DNA from 4 places in the Aquamicrobium lusatiense genome. Region 2 is predicted to be linked to each of the others. Evidence: predicted binding sites of a transcription regulator. Region 2 holds the regulator's gene; each other region holds the start of a gene.
What was found. Region 2 encodes PhoB, which activates phosphate uptake and scavenging genes when phosphate is short. Its sites were predicted from a motif close to TGTCATNNANCTGTCAT; they were not measured.
Positions count from the first base shown of each region.

Region 1: the regulator PhoB is predicted to act here: its motif matches at 1,875-1,891, upstream of HNR59_RS11155 (RNA degradosome polyphosphate kinase).
Region 3: the regulator PhoB is predicted to act here: its motif matches at 2,887-2,903, upstream of HNR59_RS12205 (LTA synthase family protein).
Region 4: the regulator PhoB is predicted to act here: its motif matches at 2,425-2,441, upstream of HNR59_RS01910 (esterase-like activity of phytase family protein).

Region 1 is NZ_JACHEU010000001.1:2,317,583-2,322,838, forward strand. It holds gene HNR59_RS11140 (amino acid ABC transporter ATP-binding protein) at 1-241, shown strand, start outside; gene HNR59_RS11145 (FAD-dependent monooxygenase) at 320-1,543, opposite strand; gene HNR59_RS11150 (zinc-finger domain-containing protein) at 1,567-1,812, opposite strand; gene HNR59_RS11155 (RNA degradosome polyphosphate kinase) at 1,979-4,180, shown strand; gene ppx (exopolyphosphatase) at 4,180-5,256, shown strand, end outside.
Region 2 is NZ_JACHEU010000001.1:63,302-68,557, reverse strand. It holds gene pstA (phosphate ABC transporter permease PstA) at 1-291, shown strand, start outside; gene pstB (phosphate ABC transporter ATP-binding protein PstB) at 308-1,129, shown strand; gene phoU (phosphate signaling complex protein PhoU) at 1,168-1,875, shown strand; gene phoB (phosphate regulon transcriptional regulator PhoB) at 1,898-2,587, shown strand; gene HNR59_RS00390 (ROK family protein) at 2,574-3,839, opposite strand; gene xylF (D-xylose ABC transporter substrate-binding protein) at 4,091-5,131, shown strand.
Region 3 is NZ_JACHEU010000001.1:2,536,775-2,542,030, forward strand. It holds gene fabF (beta-ketoacyl-ACP synthase II) at 1-510, opposite strand, end outside; gene HNR59_RS12190 (acyl carrier protein) at 539-775, opposite strand; gene fabG (3-oxoacyl-[acyl-carrier-protein] reductase) at 956-1,693, opposite strand; gene fabD (ACP S-malonyltransferase) at 1,735-2,676, opposite strand; gene HNR59_RS12205 (LTA synthase family protein) at 2,981-4,849, shown strand; gene rpmG (50S ribosomal protein L33) at 5,003-5,170, shown strand.
Region 4 is NZ_JACHEU010000001.1:366,942-372,197, forward strand. It holds gene HNR59_RS01880 (MBL fold metallo-hydrolase) at 1-100, shown strand, start outside; gene HNR59_RS01885 (ArsR/SmtB family transcription factor) at 108-425, shown strand; gene HNR59_RS01890 (YgaP family membrane protein) at 456-680, shown strand; gene HNR59_RS01895 (YeeE/YedE family protein) at 677-1,105, shown strand; gene HNR59_RS01900 (DUF6691 family protein) at 1,105-1,515, shown strand; gene HNR59_RS01905 (DUF1013 domain-containing protein) at 1,577-2,269, opposite strand; gene HNR59_RS01910 (esterase-like activity of phytase family protein) at 2,504-4,705, shown strand; gene HNR59_RS01915 (DUF1284 domain-containing protein) at 4,725-5,156, opposite strand; gene HNR59_RS01920 (biotin transporter BioY) at 5,153-5,256, opposite strand, start outside.

The DNA.
Region 1 (5,256 bases), 2.3 Mb from region 2:
GCCGACCTCGGCGCTGGACCCGGAGATGGTGAAGGAGGTTCTGGAAACCATGGTCGGGCTTGCCGAGGAAGGCATGACGATGCTGTGCGTGACGCATGAAATGGGCTTCGCGCGTCAGGTTGCGAACCGGGTGATCTTCATGGATCAGGGCCAGATCGTGGAGCAGAACACGCCGGTCGAGTTCTTCGACAACCCCCAGCACGAGCGCACCCGGCTGTTCCTCAGCCAGATCCTGCATTGAGGAAGACAAGCGCGGCATAGCAATTTTGCTAGGCCGCGCAGCTTCCGGAATCTGGAAACGAAGAGGGCGGCTGCTTGTTCAGCGCTCCTGCGGGAGCCGCCACCCATAAAGCCAGTCAAGATCGGTTGCGAGGCTTTGCGGAGAGCGCATCCTGAGCACAAGATTTCTCGCCAGAGCCACCGGCCCTGCTGCATTCCACGCCATTTTGTTCAGTGCGCCACGCCGCGCGACTTTAGACAGCCGCGCTTTACGTTGCTGTTCCCACAAGGATATCGCGCCTTGTTCACGGGTGTTGGGCTCAGCGATATATTGCGCCAGCAGGGCCGCATCTTCGATGGCCATGGCGGCACCTTGCGCCGCAAAGGGGGTGACGGCGTGCGCGGCATCCCCGATGAGTGCGATTCCCGGTGTGGTCCAGCTGGCCACAGGGTCAACCGTATGAAGCGGCCATGCCGTCCAATGCCCCGCCATTTCCACCAGACGCGCCAGAGCGGGTGAACTTCGCGCGACGGCATGCAGCAGAATCGACATTTCCGCCTGTACTGCCCAGCTTTGCGCGATATCCATCGCGGGCGTGAATGCGACCAGATTGATTTCTGCTCCGGCCCGCAAGGGGTATGCCACCAGATGAAAGCTGGCATGCACGAAAGTGGTGACACTGTCGCTGTCCGCAAGCTTGCGAAACGCTTCGCCGGCGGCGCTGTTGGTGTCTATGGTCGTGCGCCATGCGATCTGTCCGCTGAATCGGTTTCGGGCCGAGTGTTCGACAAACCGGCGGGAAGCGGACCAGACGCCATCGGCTCCGATCAGCAGCGGGCACTCTGCGGTGGTCGTGTTGCCTTCAGGGTCCCCGAAGCTTGCGATAACATGGCCCGGCGGTTCGCGCGAAACCTCCGCCAGTTTCATGCCCGTGTTGATTTCGATTTCCGGCCGTGAACGCGCCTCCGTCAGCAATGCTTGCTGAAGGTCGGCGCGGTGCGAAACGAGATAGGGCGCGTTCCAGCGCTGTTCAGCGAATTTCCCAAGCGGAACGCCGGCAAGTTCGCGCAACGTGTTGGCGTCTTTCAGTCGCACGGCCTGCGGCTGCACAGCGTGGGGGTGCAGATGCGGCAGAACGCCGAGATCTTTCAGAATGCGTGCGGCGTTTGGCGAAATCTGAAGCCCCGCGCCAAAGGCTTCCAGTTTGGGCGCTTGCTCGAAAACACGGCAGGCTATACCCCGGCGCGCGAGAGCAATCGCCATGGTAAGGCCGGCAATGCCGGCCCCGGCGATCACGATCGGGCTTTCGCCCCTGTATGCCATGATGGGTTCCGGCCGTTTGCCGCTCAGGCGGCCCGGTCGATATAGGCGCAGCCGGCGGGGATGGTTACGTCTGCAGCGAGGGCCGCATTGTAGCGGTACAGCGTCGAGCAGTAGGGGCAAACCTTCTCGTCATCCGCGCCCATGTCCAGAAACACATGCGGATGATCGTACGGAGAGGTCGCTCCCACGCACATGAATTCCTTGACGCCGATCTCGATCGCTGCGTGACCCTGATCGTTCTGGAAGTGGGGAATGATACCGCCAGCCATCATCGTCTCCTTCGAGCTGTTATCCAGCGTTTGGATCATAACAGGGTTCTTTGCAAGGCTTGTGAAATCAAACTGTCGTAAAACCCTGCCAGAGGATAATGTGAAACAATGTAGCCGGCTGGCGGTGTGACGGGTTTCACGCCGGCAGAGGCAGGAAAGCGGGGATATGAGCGGATTGAGGCCAAAACAGGCAGAGTTCACGACATCTGAGGTCGCGGCAACAGAGAGCGGCAACCCTGATCGTTTCGTCAATCGTGAGTTTTCGTGGTTGCAGTTCAACCGCCGCGTGCTTGAGGAGGCCCGCAACGAACGCCACCCGCTTCTCGAACGTGTCCGCTTCCTTTCCATATCCGCCGCAAATCTCGACGAGTTCTTCATGGTGCGTGTCGCGGGTCTGGCCGGGCAGGTGCGGCAGCGCATCAGCCTGAAAAGCCCGGACGGACGCACCCCGGAGCAGCAACTCGAACAGGTGTTGCGCGAAGTTGAGCGCCTGCAGGCTGACCAGCAGAAGGTGCTGGCGGAACTGATGGCACGTCTCGACGCGGAAGGCATCGAAACGGTCAGCGTTTCTGCGCTTGCCAAGGACGAAAAGGTCTGGCTGGAAGAGTATTTCCGCGAGCAGGTGTTTCCGGTTCTGACCCCGCTGTCGATCGACCCCGCGCACCCTTTTCCCTTCATCCCGAACCTTGGTTTCTCCATGGCGCTGCAGCTGCGCCATCTGCGGGAAGGCGAGGAAATGAGCGCGCTTCTGCGTCTGCCGCCGGCGTTGAAGCGCTATGTCCGCCTGCCTGATCGCAAGACCCGCATTCGGTTCGTTCCGCTTGAGGATGTGGTCGGTCTCTATATCGGACGCCTGTTCCCCGGTTACGAGGTCAAGGGTTCGGGCACCTTCCAGATCATCCGCGACAGTGACATCGAAGTCGAGGAAGAATCCGAAGATCTGGTGCGTCTGTTTGAGACCGCGCTGAAGCGCCGTCGGCGCGGCTCGGTCATCCGCATCGAGTTCGACAGCCGCATGCCGGAAAGCCTGCGTGAATTCGTGGCGGGAGAGCTTGGGGTTGCCGGCAACCGCGTCAGCGTCATCGAGGGGCCGCTGGCGCTCAGCCAGATTTCGGAGATTGTCTCCATTGCGCGCGACGACCTGAAATATACGCCCTACAATCCACGGTTTCCTGAGCGCATTCGCGAGCATGGCGGCGATTGCTTCGCGGCCATCCGTGAGAAGGATATCGTCGTCCACCACCCATATGAATCTTTCGATGTGGTGGTGCAGTTCCTGCGTCAGGCAGCGGTCGACCCCGAAGTCGTTGCAATCAAGCAGACGCTTTACAGAACCTCCAACGACAGCCCGATCGTGCGCGCGCTGATAGATGCGGCCGAGGCCGGAAAATCCGTGACCGCGCTTGTCGAGCTCAAGGCACGGTTCGATGAAGAGGCGAACATTCGCTGGGCTCGCGATCTGGAACGGGCCGGCGTGCAGGTCGTGTTCGGCTTTCTGGAGCTGAAGACGCACGCCAAGATGTCTTCCGTGGTGCGGCGCGAGGATGGCAAGCTGCGCAATTACGTTCATCTGGGCACCGGCAACTACCACCCGATCACGGCGCGTATCTATACGGACCTGTCCTTCTTCACCTGCGACCCGAAGATGGCGAGTGACGTCGCTCAGATATTCAATTTCATCACCGGATATGCTGAGCCGACAGACGAAATGGCGATCGCGCTTTCGCCCTATACCCTGCGCAGTCGCATTCTCGGGCATATCGAAAACGAGATCGCCCATGCCAGGGCAGGGCGCCCGGCGCGAATCTGGATGAAGATGAACTCGCTGGTCGATCCGCAGGTGATCGATGCGCTGTACGATGCCAGCAGTGCCGGCGTGGAGATCGACATCGTCGTGCGCGGCATCTGCTGCCTGCGGCCGCAGGTGCCGGGGCTGTCGGAGAACATCCGGGCAAAATCGATTGTTGGCCGCTTCCTTGAACACAGCCGCATCTATTGCTTCGGCAACGGACACGGCCTGCCGTCGGATGAGGCCATCGTCTATATCAGCTCGGCCGATCTGATGCCGCGCAATCTCGACCGCCGCGTCGAAACGATGGTGCCGATCACCAATCCCACCGTGCATGAGCAGATTCTCGGACAGATCATGCTGGGTAATCTGGTGGACAACCAGCAAAGTTTCGAAGTATTGCCGGATGGCACATCGCGCCGGGTGACGATTGAAGAGGGCGAGGAGCCGTTCAATGCGCAGGAATATTTCATGACCAATCCCAGCCTTTCCGGACGGGGTGATGCCTTGAAACTGCATGCGCCGAAGCGGATCGCGCAGTTCAAGCGCCGCAAGAAAACTGATCCGACGACCAGCTGATGATTGCTGCATCTCAGGGCCGGCTTCAGGACCGGCGCCCGGTTTCGATCATCGATATCGGATCGAATTCCATACGCCTCGTTGTCTATGAAGGACTGGCGCGGTCTCCCACCATGCTGTTCAACGAGAAGATGCTGGCGGGTCTGGGCCGCGGCATCGTCTCCACCGGCAAGCTCGATCCTGAAGCGGTTACCAGGGCGATGGAAGAGTTCCGGCGCTTTCGCAGCCTTTCCGAGCAGGCGGGCGCCGTTCACATGCATGTGCTGGCCACGGCGGCCGCGCGCGAGGCTGAAAACGGCCCGGATTTCATCCGCCGGGCGGAAGATGTGCTCGGCACGGAAGTTCACGTGCTCAGTGGCCGGCAGGAAGCTTATTATTCGGCGCTCGGCGTCATCTCGGGCTTTGAACCTGCAAATGGTATTGCAGGCGATCTCGGCGGTGGCAGCCTCGAACTTGTCGATGTTGCGGGCACGACCATCGGCGACGGCATTACGCTGCCTCTGGGCGGCCTTCGCCTGCAGGATATGGCAGGCAATTCGCTGGAAGTGGCAACCAAGATTGCGCGCATAGAGGTGGCCAGAGCAAAGCTTCTCAAGGCGGGGCAGGGGCGCACCTTCTATGCCGTGGGCGGCACCTGGCGAAATCTCGCCCGCCTCCATATGGAGAAGACGGGATATCCGCTTGGCGTGATGCATCACTATGAGATCGACCCCGCCAGCGCGATGTCCTTTCTCAAGCAGGTCGCCAAGGGAAATATCGAACGCATCAAGGGCATCGAAGGCGTGTCGAAGGCTCGCCGTGCGCTGTTGCCGTATGGCGCCATCGTTCAGAAGGAAATCATCACCGCGATGAAGCCGTCGCGCATCATCGTGTCGGCGGTCGGCGTGCGTGAGGGCTATCTCCATTCCCTTCTGCCGGCTGCGGAACAGACGGCAGATCCGCTGCTTTCAGCCTGCGAGGAGCTTGCACGGCTGCGCTCGCGCTCGTTCACTCACGTTCGTGAACTTGTCGAGTGGACGAGCGAGTCCTTCCGGACGTTCGGCATAGAGGAAACGGTTAATGAGGCGCGCTACCGG
Region 2 (5,256 bases):
CCGCTTGCAGCCCCCGGTATCCTCACCGGAACCATCATAGGTCTGGCGCAGGCGCTGGGCGAGACCGCTCCGCTGCTGCTCATCGGCATGGTGGCCTTCGTGGCCGACTATCCCGCCACGCCGATGGACCCTGCCACCGCGCTGCCCGTGCAGATCTACATGTGGGCGAACGAAGCCGAACGTGCCTTCGTGGAACGCACTTCCGGCGCCATCATCATCCTCCTGCTTTTCCTTGCCGCGATGAACCTGGCCGCGATCCTGCTGCGCCGGCGCTTCGAACGGCGCTGGTAATTAAGGAACAAAGATCGTGAACATTATGAGCGAAGCAACTCTGGAAAATGCCGTGAACGCCAAGGTGGCCGCCGTCAACGAACCCATCAAGATGCGGGGCGAGAAGGTCGGCGTCTTCTATGGTGACAAGCAGGCCCTGTTCGATGTGGATCTTCTGGTCCGCCAGAATCAGGTGACGGCGCTGATCGGTCCCTCGGGCTGCGGCAAGTCCACCTTCCTGCGCTGCCTGAACCGCATGAACGACACCATCGACAATGCGCGGGTCGTGGGCAAGATCACGCTCGACGGCGAGGACATCTACGACCGCGACATCGACGTGGTGGAACTGCGGTCGCGCGTGGGCATGGTGTTCCAGAAACCGAACCCGTTCCCGAAATCGATCTATGAGAACGTTGCCTATGGCCCGCGCATTCACGGCCTTGCCCGCAGCAAGGCCGACATGGATGCGATCGTGGAATCGAGCCTGAAGCGCGCCGGCCTCTTCAACGAGGTCAAGGACCGCCTGCATGATGCCGGCACCGGTCTTTCCGGCGGTCAGCAGCAGCGCCTGTGCATTGCGCGCGCCATCGCCGTGTCGCCTGAAGTGATCCTGATGGACGAGCCCTGCTCGGCGCTCGATCCGATCGCCACCGCACGCGTCGAGGAACTGATCGACGAGCTGCGCGAGAACTACACCATCGTCATCGTCACCCACTCCATGCAGCAGGCGGCGCGCGTCTCGCAGCGCACGGCCATGTTCCATCTCGGCAATCTCGTTGAGGAAGGCCCGACCGAGAAGATGTTCACCAACCCCGACGACAAGCGCACGCAGGACTACATCACCGGCCGGTTCGGCTGAGTGTTACTGCGGCCATTCCAACAGACGAGGAACGTATAATGGGTGCTCATACGGTGACCGCCTTCGACGACGATCTTGGCGAGATCGAAGGGCTGGTGCGTGACATGGTCAGCCTTGCCGGGTCTATGGTCGATGAGGCGACGCAGAGCCTGATCGTACCGGACACTGCGCTGGCCCAGCGCGTCATCTCCGAGGATGCGGTGATGGACGAGTTGCAGCGTCGTCTGGACGACCGCGCCATCACACTGATCGGCAAGCGCCAGCCGATGGCGCAGGACCTGCGTGCCATCGTGGGCGCGATCCGCATGGCCGGCGATCTCGAACGCATCGGCGATCTGGCCAAGAACATCGCCAAGCGCGTCGATGCGGTCGGTCAGTCGAGCGTGCCGCGCGCTTTCGCCCGCTCCATCGAAGACATGTCCGAACTGGTTCTTGAGCAGGTTCAGGGCGTCATCGACGAATATGGCGCGCGCAACCCGGAAGGGCTGGTGCGGCTGCGCGACGAAGACGAGCTGGTCGACGTCAAATACACCTCTGTGTTCCGCGAACTGCTGACCTACATGATGGAGGACGCGCGCAACATCACGGCCTGCACGCATCTGCTTTTCTGTGCGAAGAACCTGGAGCGCATTGGCGACCACGTGACCAATATTGCCGAAAATGCCTATTATGTGCTGACCGGCGAGCAGTTGCCGGCTCATCGTCCCAAGCAGGACGAGACTGGCATACCGGCACCTGCGGTTTGAAGCAGGATCGAGGAGACGAAGCATGATTGCACCCCGCATCATGGTGGTTGAGGACGAAGAGCCGTTGGGCGTGCTTCTGCGCTACAACCTCGAAGCCGAAGGCTATCAGGTCGAGATCGTCACGCGCGGTGACGAGGCCGAGTTGCGGCTGCAGGAAAACGTGCCGGACCTTCTGGTGCTCGACTGGATGGTTCCGGCGATCTCCGGCATCGAACTGTGCCGGCGCCTGCGCATGCGCGAGCAGACCGAACGGCTGCCCATCATCATGCTGACGGCGCGCGGGGAGGAAAGCGACCGGGTGCGCGGCCTTTCCACCGGCGCCGACGACTATCTGGTCAAGCCCTTCTCCATGCCCGAGCTGGTGGCGCGCGTGAAGGCGCTTCTGCGCCGCGCCAAGCCGGAAGTGCTGTCCTCTGTGCTCAAGGTGGGCGACATCGTGCTCGACCGCGAACAGCACCGCGTCTATCGCAAGAAGAGCGAGATCCGGCTGGGGCCGACCGAGTTCCGCCTGCTCGAATTCATGATGCAGCATCCCGGCCGCGTCTTCTCGCGCGGACAGTTGCTGGACAATGTCTGGGGCGAGACGATCTACATCGACGAGCGTACTGTCGACGTGCATGTCGGGCGGCTGCGCAAGGCCGTCAACACCGGCCGCATGCCCGACGTGATCCGCACCGTTCGCGGTTCAGGCTACGCGATCAGGGAAGAGTGACGGGCAGGGAAGAGTGACGCGCGGCCGGGCCGTCCTGCAGGGACCGCCCGCCGGCAAAAATCCGGTCATCGACATAAGTCAGCGCGCGCATGGCGCAGCCTTCGCGCAGCAGGGCGATCTGGTCCGGCTCGATGCTGAAGCTGATCGAGCCGGAATGCTGGCCGCCGGCAGTGCGTGCGATGGCATCGCGCAGGGACGGTTCGATCAGGTCGAAGGCGGCTGCATTGAGGCCGACCAATGCCACCGGGGCAGGGTCGATGAGCGCAAACAGGCTGCCAAGGCCGAAGCCGAGCGCTTCGCCTGCGATGCGGAACGCCTCGCGCTCGCGTCCTTCATGGTCCCGGGCCGCTTCCGCCAGCGCCCGCATCTCCGCTTCCCCGATATCGCCCCGGGGCTCCTCGTTCTGGTCATGGCCGGCGGCGCTGCGCCAGATGGCGTAGCTTCCTGCATAGGCTTCGATGCAGCCGCGCCGCCCGCAACGGCACAGCGCCCCGTCCGGCCTATGGACCATGTGTCCGAATTCGACGCCCGAGGAATGGGTGCCGGTGAACATCTCGCCCTTGAGCACCAGCCCCATGCCGATGCCGTGCGAGAGCAATATGGCGATGAAATCGTCGCGATAGCGGGCCGGATCGCGCCAGCGCAGCGCCTCGGCCATCATGTTGCAGTCGTTCTCCACCGTTACGGGAACAGAGAATTCCGCTTCCAGAATGTCGGCGAAGGGGATGTCCGTGTGCGGGGTGATCGGAGACCACAGCATGGAACGCGCTTCCGCGTCAGTAATGCCCTGAACGGCAAAGACGATACGCAATGGCGGGCCAGCCTTTGCTGCGGGGTGAGCAAGGCATCGTTGAAGCACTGCCACGCATTCGCCGATCAGTGCCTCGCGGGAGAGGGCGCGCGTGTCGAGCCGCAACTGCTCTTCGTCCAGAACAGCTCCCGAATAATCGAGCCGGACGGCGGAGAGGCTGTTGAGGGACAGCATCAGCGTTACCACGCTGGCTGCTGCGGGGTCGAGTTCGAGCCCGATCTGGGGCCTTCCGCGTCTGAGGGCAGGGGCATCATCCTGTCGGGCCTCGGCCAGAATGCCCTCGGCGATCAGGTCGGCGGAAATAGCGGAGATGGTGGAATGGCTGAGACCCGTGATAGTCGTGATTTCGGTGCGGGAAACCTGTCCGCCACGCCGCGCGGCCGCAATGACCATGGCGCGGTTGCGCCGGCGCAGATCGTCGTGCCGCATTCCAACAGTCATTACCTGTACTCTTCCTCCCTGCGTGCCGACGCTGCATAGCAGGCAGTGAACTTTGTCAGAAGCGGCGAAGGCTGTCATTATTTAATTCGGGTTTCGAAATAATTCACGGTTGGTCAGAAAATCCGTTGACACGGTCAGGTCGTTGCGCCACATTTTTTCGAGGCTCGAAAAAAAGTTCTCGCCCGGCTTGTTCACCGGCATGGCTTGTTTGCGGGTCACAACGTCGCGCCCATGGGCGCAGGGAGGAAATCATGAGGAATTTTACGGCTGCCATTCTGGCAGGTGTCGCCTTGTCTCTGACGCTTCCCCTCGCCGCACAGGCGAAGGACAAGGTCATCGGCGTGTCCTGGTCGAATTTCCAGGAAGAGCGCTGGAAGACCGACGAAGCGGCGATGAAGGCCGCGATCGAGGCGGCGGGCGACAAGTACATATCGGCTGACGCGCAATCGTCCGCCTCTAAGCAGCTCACCGACGTCGAAAGCCTGATCAGCCAGGGCGCCAATGCGCTCATCATTCTGGCACAGGATGCCTCGGCCATCGGCCCGGCCGTTCAGAAGGCGCTCGACGAGGGCATTCCGGTCGTCGGCTATGACCGCCTGATCGAGAATAGTGACGTTTTCTATCTCACCTTCGACAACAAGGAAGTGGGCCGCATGCAGGCCCGCGAGGTGTTCAAGCTGAAGCCGGAAGGCAATTATGTCTTCATCAAGGGCTCCGGTGCCGATCCCAATGCCGACTTCCTGTTCTCCGGGCAGGTCGAGGTGCTGAAGGAAGCGCTGGATTCCGGCGCGATCAAGAATGTCGGCGAGGCCTATACCGATGGCTGGCTGCCGGCCAATGCCCAGAAGAACATGGAGCAGTTCCTGACCGCCAACGACAACAAGGTCGATGCGGTGGTGGCCTCCAATGACGGCACTGCCGGTGGCGCGATCGCCGCACTTCAGGCGCAGGGCCTTGCCGGCTCGGTGCCGGTTTCGGGTCAGGATGGCGACCATGCCGCGCTGAACCGCATCGCGCTCGGCACCCAGACCGTGTCGGTGTGGAAAGATGCGCGTGAGCTTGGCAAGAACGCCGCGCAGATCGCCAGCGAACTGGCCGACGGCAAGGAAATGACTGCCATCGCCAATGTGCAGGACTTCACCACGCCCGGCGGCAATACCGTCAAGTCCGTGTTCCTGACGCCGATTGCGATCACCAGGGACAATCTCAACGTCGTCATCGATGCCGGCTGGATCACCAAGGATGCGGTCTGCACAGGCGTTGCGGCAGGCAGTGTCGCTGCCTGCGACTGAGCTGTCCAGTTTACGGGAAGCGTTGGGGTGCCTGCGCTTCCCGCAGGATGTGGCTGTCTGCCGTGTCATGCCCGGCATGAAACCCTCAAATTTCCGAAGCGATTGGCCAGGCCGGGGCGTTTGCT
Region 3 (5,256 bases), 2.5 Mb from region 2:
GCATGCCGTCACCACTGCGTGGTTGGGGCCCTTGAAGCCGTGCCGGATGGAAACCTGCCCGGACACCAGATTGATAATCTGTCCGGGAATGAAGAAGGGGCTGATACGGCGCGGACCGCGCTCCTTCAATATGATGGAATTCTCGGCAATGCCTTCGATGCCGCCGATGCCGGAGCCGATCATGACGCCTGAGGCGCAACGCTCCTCCTCGGTCTTCGGCTCCCAGCCGGAATCCTTCAGCGCTTCGTCGGCAGCCGCGATCCCGTAGAGGATGAACTCACCGATCTTGCGCAGTTCCTTGGCTTCGAGAACGGATTCCGGATTGAAGGTACCGTTCGTCCCGTCACCACGGGGAATGATGTGGGCGATCTTGCAGGCAAGATCGTCCACTTCAAATTCGGTCACACGGCGGGCCGCACTGCGGGCGGACAGAAGTTCCTTCCATCCGTGCTCGTAACCCATTCCGAAAGGCGAAAGCAGGCCAAGACCCGTAACGACAACGCGCCGCATGTCTGAAATCAATATCTGCCTGAAAGGATCAGGCAGAGGCCTTGTCGATGAACTTGACGGCATCGCCGACGGTCAGGATCGTCTCGGCGGCGTCATCCGGGATTTCGACCCCGAACTCTTCCTCGAATGCCATGACGAGCTCGACCGTGTCGAGGCTGTCTGCGCCCAGATCGTCGATGAAGCTGGCCTGCTCCGTCACCTTGTCGGCGTCAACGCCGAGATGCTCGATAACGATCTTCTTGACGCGCTCTGCGGTGTCACTCATTTGGGCATCCTCGTCTTCAGGTTGGTCTGTCTTCGTTAGCGGTCGTCATGACGCTAATCAAGTTGAAAGATGGTCCTGCAAGAAACACAATGAAGCAGGCCAATTCCGGCAAGAGCCTTGGAATTGCGGGCCGCATTACACGAAATTCCCCGCATATCCAAGGCGAAAAGCCAGCTGTCCCTAGATCATCGCCATGCCGCCATTCACATGAATCGTCTGGCCGGTGACGTAGGCGGCCTCATTCGAGGCGAGATAAGCAACTGCGGAGGCGACTTCGTCGCCCGTTCCCATACGCCGGGCCGGGATGGCCGACATGATGGTCTCTTTCTGCTTGTCGTTGAGCTTGTCGGTCATCGCCGATTCGATGAAGCCCGGCGCAACGCAGTTGACCGTGATGTTGCGGGTTGCGATCTCCTGCGCCAGCGACTTGGAGAAGCCGATGATGCCCGCCTTCGAGGCGCAATAGTTGGCCTGGCCCGGATTTCCCGTAACGCCGACAACGGAGCTGATGTTGATGATGCGGCCATGGCGGCGGCGCATCATCGGATGGGTCAGCTCTCGGGTGAGGCGGAACACGGCCGACAGATTGACGTTGATGACGTCGTCCCAGTCTGCATCGCTCATGCGCACGAACAGGCCATCGCGGGTGATGCCGGCATTGTTGACGAGGATATCCACGCCTTCAAGTTCTGCTTCAGCTTTCTGGCCGAGTTCCTTGACCTCGCTGGCATCGGACAGGTTGGCCGGAAAGAGCTTTACGCGCTCGCCAAGCTCACTGGCCAGCGTTTCAAGTTTTTCGACGCGCGTGCCATGCAGGCCGACAACGGCGCCCTGCGCGTGAAGCACGCGCGCGATCGCTTCGCCGATTCCGCCTGTCGCACCCGTTACCAGCGCCTTGCGGCCTGTCAGATCAAACATTCCTGCCTCCATAAACGTCGCCAGCAGCGATCAGTCCGCGATCAGCCGAGGGCGGCAAGCGCCGCCTCGATATCGGCCGGCGTCCCGACGGAACTGACAGCGATATCGCGATTTATACGGCGCGCAAGCCCGGAAAGCACCTTTCCAGCGCCAATTTCATAGAGCGTGGTGACGCCATCGGCGCCAAACCACTCTACTGTTTCGCGCCAGCGCACCCTGCCCGTCACCTGCTCGACGAGGCGCGCAGTGATGAGATCAGCGTCGGTGGTGGGCTCCACGGAGACGTTCGACACCACCGGAACCACCGGGCCATGTCGTGCCACAGCCGCCAGCGCTTCGCGCATCGCATCCGCAGCCGGGCCCATCAATGCGCTGTGGAACGGCGCGGAAACCTGCAGCATCAGCGCGCGCTTCGCGCCCTTGGCCGTGCACAGCGCCGCTCCGCGCTCCACGGCCGCCTTGCTGCCCGAAATAACGAGCTGGCCACCGCCATTGTCATTGGCGATCTGGCAGACCTCATCTTGCGCGGCTTCCGTGCAGGCTGCTTCCACATCCGCCTGCTCCAGTCCGATAATGGCAGCCATGGCGCCTTCGCCCGCCGGCACGGCTGCCTGCATGGCATTGCCGCGAATGCGCAGCAGGCGCGCCGCATCGGCGATGGAAACGAAGCCGGCGGCGGCAAGCGCCGAATACTCGCCAAGCGAATGGCCGGCCACATAGGCGACCTTTTCCTTCAGCGAAAAGCCTTTTGATTCCAGCGCCCGCATGGCCGCAAGCGACACGGCCATCAGCGCCGGCTGGGCATTGGCTGTCAGGGTCAGCGTTTCTTCGGGTCCCTCGAAGATCAGCGCCGAAAGCTTCTCGCCCAGCGCCTCGTCCACTTCCTCGAACACCCTGCGCGCTTCGGGGTAGGCGTCGGCAAGTTCCTTGCCCATGCCCACGGCCTGACTGCCCTGCCCCGGGAACGTGAATGCTATTGCCATGATCAGCCTCGGTTTGTGCTCTTAATCCCGCGTGTGACGCATTGAAGCAAGGCAAGTCAAGCCCGCACCCTTTTTACCGGATTTTTGAAGCAGGAATGGCTCTTCATCCGACGGAGCGGGAAAAGGATCACATATCGTTAAAAACGAACACGATTCTTTCGTCGGCTATTCCCATTTTTGCCACACGCAATAGCTTTTCGTGACATATGCATGACAGTTCTATGACGCTGGCATTCAATGGGAAAGTTGTGAGTTGGTGAAACGCAAACCAGAATTTTCTGAACAGGCAGCACGCATGGATGCCATGGCGTCCGGCAGCAACCGTTCGGCGCTGAACGCGAGTGCCCGTCATGCGGTGCTGATGGTCCTTGCTTCAGCCCTGCTTGTTTTTGCCATCGAATGGATTTTCCGCGGCGATTTCGCAGGCGCGGTCGCCTTCTTTACGCAACCGTACAAGCCCGGCTGGACCACGGTTCTGGTGTTTGCGCTCCTTCTGCTCGGACTGGACGCCATTCTTGGCCGTGCCTGGCTCGGATTGCTGACCGTCGCGCCGGTAACGCTCACCCTTGCCTTCATCGGCTACCAGAAGTCGCTCTATCTTGGCGATCCGCTGTTTCCGACGGATATTCTCTTTGCCCGCCAGATCTTCGAGCTGCTGCCGCTTCTGGTCGGTGAACGGCCATGGACCGGCGTGGCGCTGGTTCTGGGGCTTGTTCTGACGATCACCGCCCTGCTCTATACGTGGCGTTATGTGCAGCGTCGCATACCGCGCATGAGCTACAGGGGCCGCGCCGCGCGCCTTTTGCTGGCTCTGCCGGCCCTCGCCTTCTTCGTCTCGCTGATGGACTATGCGACATTCTCCTGGACCCGCGACCGTCTCAGGATCATCCCGATGATGTGGGACCAGAAGGAAAACTACGCCAACAACGGCTTTACCCTCGCCTTCGCGCTCAATGTGCCGATGGCCCATGTCTCGGCCCCGGCCGGCTTCTCCGACAAGGCGATCGATTCGCTGCCAAAGCCTGCGGTCGACACCGCACTGCCGGTGGAACAGCCAGACATCATCATGGTGATGAGCGAATCGTTCTGGGATGCCGGCAAATTGCCCGGCGTCACCATCACGCCAGATCCGATTGCTTCCACCCGCGCGCTGCAATCGGGCGAAATGTTTTCGCCGGAATTCGGCGGCATGACCGCCAATGTGGAATTCGAGGCGCTGACAGGATTTTCCAACGCCTTCCTGCCGGCAGGCAGCATTCCCTACCAGCAATATGTGCGAAAGCCGCTGCCTTCCATGGCAACCTTCCTGCGCTCGGAAGGCTATCAGACACTGGCCATCCATCCCGGCACGGACTGGTTCTGGAACCGCTCCAATGTCTACAAGGCGTTCGGCTTCGACGAATTTCGCTCCGAAAAAACGATGGCGACCATAGCGAAGCGTGGCCCGCTTGTTTCCGACGAATCGATGACGGACGAGATCATCGCCGCGGCAGATGCAGCCGAAAGGCCTCTCTTCCTGTTTTCCGTGAGTCTCCAGAATCACGGCCCCTACGAGCCGAATCGCTACGGCAACGCCACGCATAGCGTTCAGGCTGAAACAAGCGACTGGGCGCGCGCGTCACTGGCGAGCTTTGCGGAAGGCGCAGCCGATTCCGACCGCGAGTTACAGCGCCTGATCGACTGGGCCCGCAAGCGCGACCGTCCGACGGTGATCGCCTTCTTCGGCGACCATCTGCCGCCCCTCGGCCCCGTTTACGTGGAAACCGGCTTCCTGAAGGCCAATGTAGCTCCGCGCCGGGACACGCCCGAGAACATGCGCCTCCACCGCTCGACTCCTCTGGTCATCTGGTCGAATCGCAACGGCAGCGTTGAAGATGTCGGTGGCGTCAGCCCCGCTTTTCTGCCCCTGCACGTCTTCAGGACTGCGGGGATAAGCCATCCTTACTACACGGGCTTTCTGGGCGATCTGCATCAGCGCTACAGCGTGGTGGAGCGCTCGCTGCTGCTCAGTGCAGATGGAGAGCCGACGCCCGACTGGGCGAGGCAGAAGCAGATCGATCCCTCGATCCGCGATTTCCGCTACCTCCAGTATGACATGATGTTCGGAAAGCACCGCGCGGCGCCGGACTTCTTCCCCGAAACGATTGGAGACGTCGTGGCGCATGCGAGCTGATCGTTGCGGGCTAGCTGACGGCTGCATAATCGAAAAACGAGCAGAGACTTGACATTCCGGGCACATCCGGTATGTGTCGCGCCAAGTTTCCGCTTCCGGGCGCCGCCCCGTATTGTTGCGGCTTAACCCCAGGAACATAAACGGACGAGCAACATGGCAAAAGCCGCGAACATCAAGATCAAGCTTCTTTCGACCGCCGACACCGGCTTCTTCTATGTGACCAGCAAGAACAGCCGCACCAAGACGGACAAGCTCTCGTTCCGCAAGTACGACCCGGTCGTCAAGAAGCACGTTGAATTCAAGGAAACGAAGATCAAGTAATCTTCGGATTTCTGCGAACAGAAAAAAGCCGCCCAACGGGCGGCTTTTTTTGTTGGCTACCCCTTCATCGCGCGACCTTGTATTTC
Region 4 (5,256 bases), 300 kb from region 2:
GGTGAACACCAATGGCGGCCGGCTTCCCGGGCCGGAAGCCAACGGCACCCGCTACCTGAAGATCCCGCTCGACCTGCTCAAGGGCGCACCATGGGGGTGAACCGGACATGACCACATCGGAAAAGCTGTCCTGCGAGGCCGCCAATCTTCGCGCCAATGTCGACGAGGCGTCCGCCTTCCTGAAGAAGGTGTCCAACCCGGATCGCCTGATGGTGTGCTGCGCGCTGGTCGATGGCGAGCATTCGGTTCGCGAGCTGGAGGACCTGCTCGGCATCCGCCAGCCGGGCCTGTCGCAGCAGCTCGCCGAATTGCGCGAGGCCGGCCTCGTTGCCAGCCGCAAGGAGGGCAAGCAGGTTTTCTACCGGCTTGCCGACCCCCGCATCGCGACCTTCATCCACACCATGCATGCCCTGTTCTGCAAATAGGGCAGTGACCGCTTCACAGGAGAAAACTCCATGACCGCCAATATCGGAACCCCGGAGCGCATCGTCAGGATCGTCGCCGGTGTCCTGCTCGTTGCCCTGCCCTTCATGTCCGGCTGGGCCTTCTTTGAAAGCGCACTGTGGACGTGGCTGTCGGTCATCGTCGGCCTTGTCCTCGTCATCACCGGCATCCTGCGCTTCTGTCCCGCCTACTGCATGCTGGGCTGCTCCACCAACGGAAAGGCCTGCAGGAGATGACCGAATTCACGCCTTTGACGTCGCTCGCCGGTGGTGCGCTGATCGGTCTGGCCGCCGTGCTGCTCATGGCGCTGCATGGCCGGATCGCCGGAATATCGGGCATCATCGGCGGAATCCTGCCGCCAGCGGCCGCCGACTGGGGCTGGCGCGCTGCCTTCCTTGCCGGGGCGATCGCCGCACCTGCACTCATCATCGCGCTGACCGGCCATGACATCGCCTTTGCCAGCACCACGCCGACATTCTGGCTGATCGTCAGCGGCCTGATCGTCGGTGTGGGCGTCACCCTCGGTTCCGGCTGCACCTCGGGTCACGGCGTGTGCGGCATGGCGCGCCTGTCCGTGCGCTCCATCGCCGCCACGCTGACCTTCATGGCAACGACCGGCATCACCGTCTATGTCGTGCGTCACATCGTGGGAGGGCTGTGATGTCGCGCATGATCACCGCCCTGCTGATCGGCCTCGTGTTCGGAACCGGCATCGCGCTTTCCGGCATGATCAATCCGGCCAAGGTGCTGAATTTCTTCGATGTCGCGGGGACATGGGATCCCTCGCTCGCCTTCGTAATGGGCGGCGCACTGATCGTCACGGCCATCGGCTACCGGCTGGTGCTGAAAAACCCGGCGCCACTGCTCGATACAGCTTTCCACCTGCCGGCCCGCAAAGACATCGATCTGCCGCTGCTGGCAGGCGCCGGCTTGTTCGGCGTCGGCTGGGGCATCGCCGGTTTCTGCCCCGGCGGTTCGATCCCGGCGCTCGGACTGGGCCAACCCGCCGCACTGATCTTCGTCGCCTCAATGGTTTGCGGCATTGCCGTCACCCGGCTGATCCGCCGCTGAAACCGCAACAAAAAAGCGCGGGTCAGGCCCGCGCTTTTTCTAAATGACTATAAGGCGAGGCTTATTCCTCGTCGTCCTCTTCCGGCTCCACGCCCTTGAGCGCCGAGAGCTTGGCGAACACGGCATCCGCGTCCAGCTCCGCATCCTCGTCGCGCGGTGCATCGGCCTGCGGGTCCAGGCGCTCGGTGAGGGAAGCCGGCAGCAGCGTATCACCGGTGGGCTGAACCTCGCGGTTGCGGGAAGCGCGCTGCACCTCGATGTCGAGGTCGATCTGCGAGGTCAGCCCCAGCGTCACCGGATCCATCGGCACCAGATTTGCTGCATTCCAGTGGCTGCGGTTGCGGATCTGCTCGATGGTCGACTTGGTGGTTCCGACCAGACGCGAAATCTGCGCGTCCTTCAGCTCGGGATGGTTGCGCACCAGCCACAGGATCGCATTGGGACGATCCTGACGCTTGGACAGCGGCGTGTAGCGCGGGCCCTTGCGCTTGGTCTCGGGCACCCGCACCTTCGGCTCGGAAAGCTTCAGGCGATGGTTCTGGTCCTGCTCGCCGCGCGCGATCTCCTCGCGGCTGAGCTGGCCGGTGATCACCGGGTCCATGCCCTTGATGCCCTGCGCCGATTCGCCATCCGCGATCGCCTTCACCTCAAGCGGATGCAGGCCGCAGAACTGGGCGATCTGGTCGAAGGAAAGCGCGGTGTTGTCGACCAGCCAGACGGCGGTCGCCTTCGGCATGAGAAGCGTATTTGCCATCGAATAAAATCCTCTCGTTCGCCCGCGTCCCGTTACGCGGGCGGTGGTTTTACAAGCCACCGAAAAAGGGAAAATCCGCTTTCCTATAACCGCGTTCGTGCCCGAGAGCAAGAAAATCCCGGCCGAAAGAAGCACGCTCCGGAACGTCATGCTTGTGTCGCGAAACCGTCATCGGGCTGAAATACCGATGGCACAAAGGGAATGCGCATTCTTCTCATGAGGGAAAGAGATCCCATGCGCACCCGTTCGTCACTCGTCGCGGCCATGGCCGCACTTGCCGCATCCGTTTCCCTGCCGGCTCACGCCGATCAGGTCTTCAACCGCATCGCCACGTTCCCGGTCGCCTCCAACCTGCCCGAAGGCACCGATCCGGCCACGGCGACATCCTCCGAGATCATCACCGCCACCGAAGACGGCAACACGCTCGTCTATTCCGACAGCCCGCTGGGCGCAATCGGCTTCATCGACATCACCGACCCGAAAGCCCCGAAGGCCGGCGGCATCGTAAGGATCGACGGCGAGCCCACCTCCGTCGCCGTCATCGGCAACAGGGTTCTGGCCGGCGTCAACACCTCGAAGAGCTACACCGAGCCTTCCGGAAACCTGACGGTCATCGACATCGCCTCGAAGACGATCGAAGCATCCTGCGATCTCGGCGGCCAGCCGGATTCGGTAGCGGTGAGCAAGGATGGCCGCTTCCTCGCCGTCGCCATCGAGAACGAGCGCGACGAGGACCTCAACGACGGCGAGATCCCGCAGCTTCCCGCCGGCAACCTTAAGATCGTCTCGCTGAAGGATGGCGCGCCCGACTGCGCCACCATCCGCACCGTCGACCTGAACGGCCTTGCCGAGATCGCTCCGGAAGATGCGGAACCTGAATTCGTCGACTTCAATGAGGCCGGCGAGATCGCCGTGACCCTGCAGGAGAACAACCACATCGCCATCGTCAATGCCGAAACGGGCGAGATCGTCTCGCATTTTTCGGCCGGATCGGTGTCGCTCGAAAACGTCGACACCAAGAAGGACGGCAGGCTCTCCTTCACGAGCAAGGTCGAGAATGCTCCGCGCGAGCCCGACGCCGTGCAATGGCTCGACAATGACCGCCTCGTCATCGCCAATGAGGGCGACTACAAGGGTGGCTCGCGCGGCTTCACCATCTTCTCGAAGACCGGCGAAGTGCTCTACGAATCCGGCCCTTCATTCGAATACATCGCGGCGCAGCTCGGCCATTACCCCGAGCACCGCAACAAGAAGGGCATCGAACCCGAGGGCATGGAGGTCGGCACCTATGGCGACCAGAAGCTGATCTTCGTCGGCGCCGAGCGCGCCTCGCTGGTCGGCGTCTATGAGGACACCGGCGCGGAGCCGAAATTCCTTCAGGCGCTGCCCTCCGGCATCGGCCCGGAAGGCCTGCTGGCGCTTCCCGCCCGCAACCTCTTCGTCACCGCCAACGAAACCGATCTGGTCGAGGATGGCGGCGCCCGCTCGCATGTGATGATCTTCGAGCGAGCCGAAGGCCAGCCGATCTACCCGATGATCCGGTCCGACACCGACGCCAACGGCCTGCCGATCGGCTGGGGTGCGCTGTCGGGCCTCGCCGCCGATTCCGAGGCGCCCGGCAAGCTCTACGCCGTATCCGATTCGGTCTATGGCGCGGAACCGGCGATCTTCACCATCGATGCCACCCAGTCCCCGGCCCGTATCACAAGCAAGACCGTGATCACGCGCGGCGGCAACCCCGCCCAGAAGCTCGACCTCGAAGGCATTGCTTCGGACGGCGAAGGCGGGTTCTGGCTGTCCAATGAAGGCGACGTCGCCAAGCTCGTTCCGCATGCCATCTTCCGCGTCGACGCCAAGGGCGAGATCAAACAGGAAATCGCCCTGCCGGCCGAGCTGGTCGCGCATCAGACCCGCTATGGCCTCGAAGGCATCACCACCATTGGCGAAGGTGACGAGCTGACGCTGATCGCCGCCGTGCAGCGCGAATGGGGTGACGATGCGAAGGGCGAAGTCAAGCTGCTCGCCTACAAGCCGAAGGCAAAGGAATGGTCGGCCGTGCGCTATCCGCTGGAGAAGGCCGAAAGCGGCTGGATGGGCCTGTCGGAAATCACCGCTCATGACGGCAAGCTCTACATCGTCGAGCGCGACAATCTGATCGGCGATGCTGCCAAGGTGAAGCGCATCTACAGCGTGGCGCTCGATGGCTTCACGCCGGCGGAACTGGGTGGCGACCTGCCGCTGGTGGAAAAGACGCTGGTGCGCGACCTGGTGCCTGACCTCAAGGCCGCCACCAACGGCTATGTGCTCGATAAGGTGGAGGGCTTCACCATCGACAAGAACGGCGAAGCCTTCGTCGTCACCGACAATGACGGCGTCGCCGATTCGTCCGGCGAAACCCTGTTCCTGCGGCTCGGCAATGTCGCCGCGCTCAACTGATTTCCAGAAAGGCGGGCCGTCAGCAGGGCGGCCCGCCAACCTTCACGCCGGCATAGGCATCACCAACGATGTCCGTGCACAATCCCGCCCATTCGCACCCCACGCAGGCAGTGCGTGTCAGCCCGGCGGCAAAACCCGACCGCAGCTTTTCCAGCAAGATCGCGTCAAGTGCGATCCGTTCGCCGGCACCGATGCGCCGGCCAAGCAGATCTCCGACATCGCGGGCGGCCTGCGCATCCCGTTCCAGAACGCTTGCGTTGAGGCAATGCGCTTCCGGATCTGACAGCAGAGGGGCGCAGACATCGTCCGGCCCCTCCACGATCACGATGTCCTCGCCACGGCTCAGCCGCCCGGCGATCACGTCATAATTGGCTGTGAAGGCAGGCGTGTACCCCTTGCCGACATAGGTGAGCATGCACAGAAGGTGATGCGCCCTCAGCCTGATGGTCACGAAGCCTGCCGCTCCGTCTTTGCGCGGGGGAACAGCCGCAGCGTGGCGGCAGCGAGTGCCGACTTCAGCACGCCGCCAACAATGAAGGGCGTGACGCCAA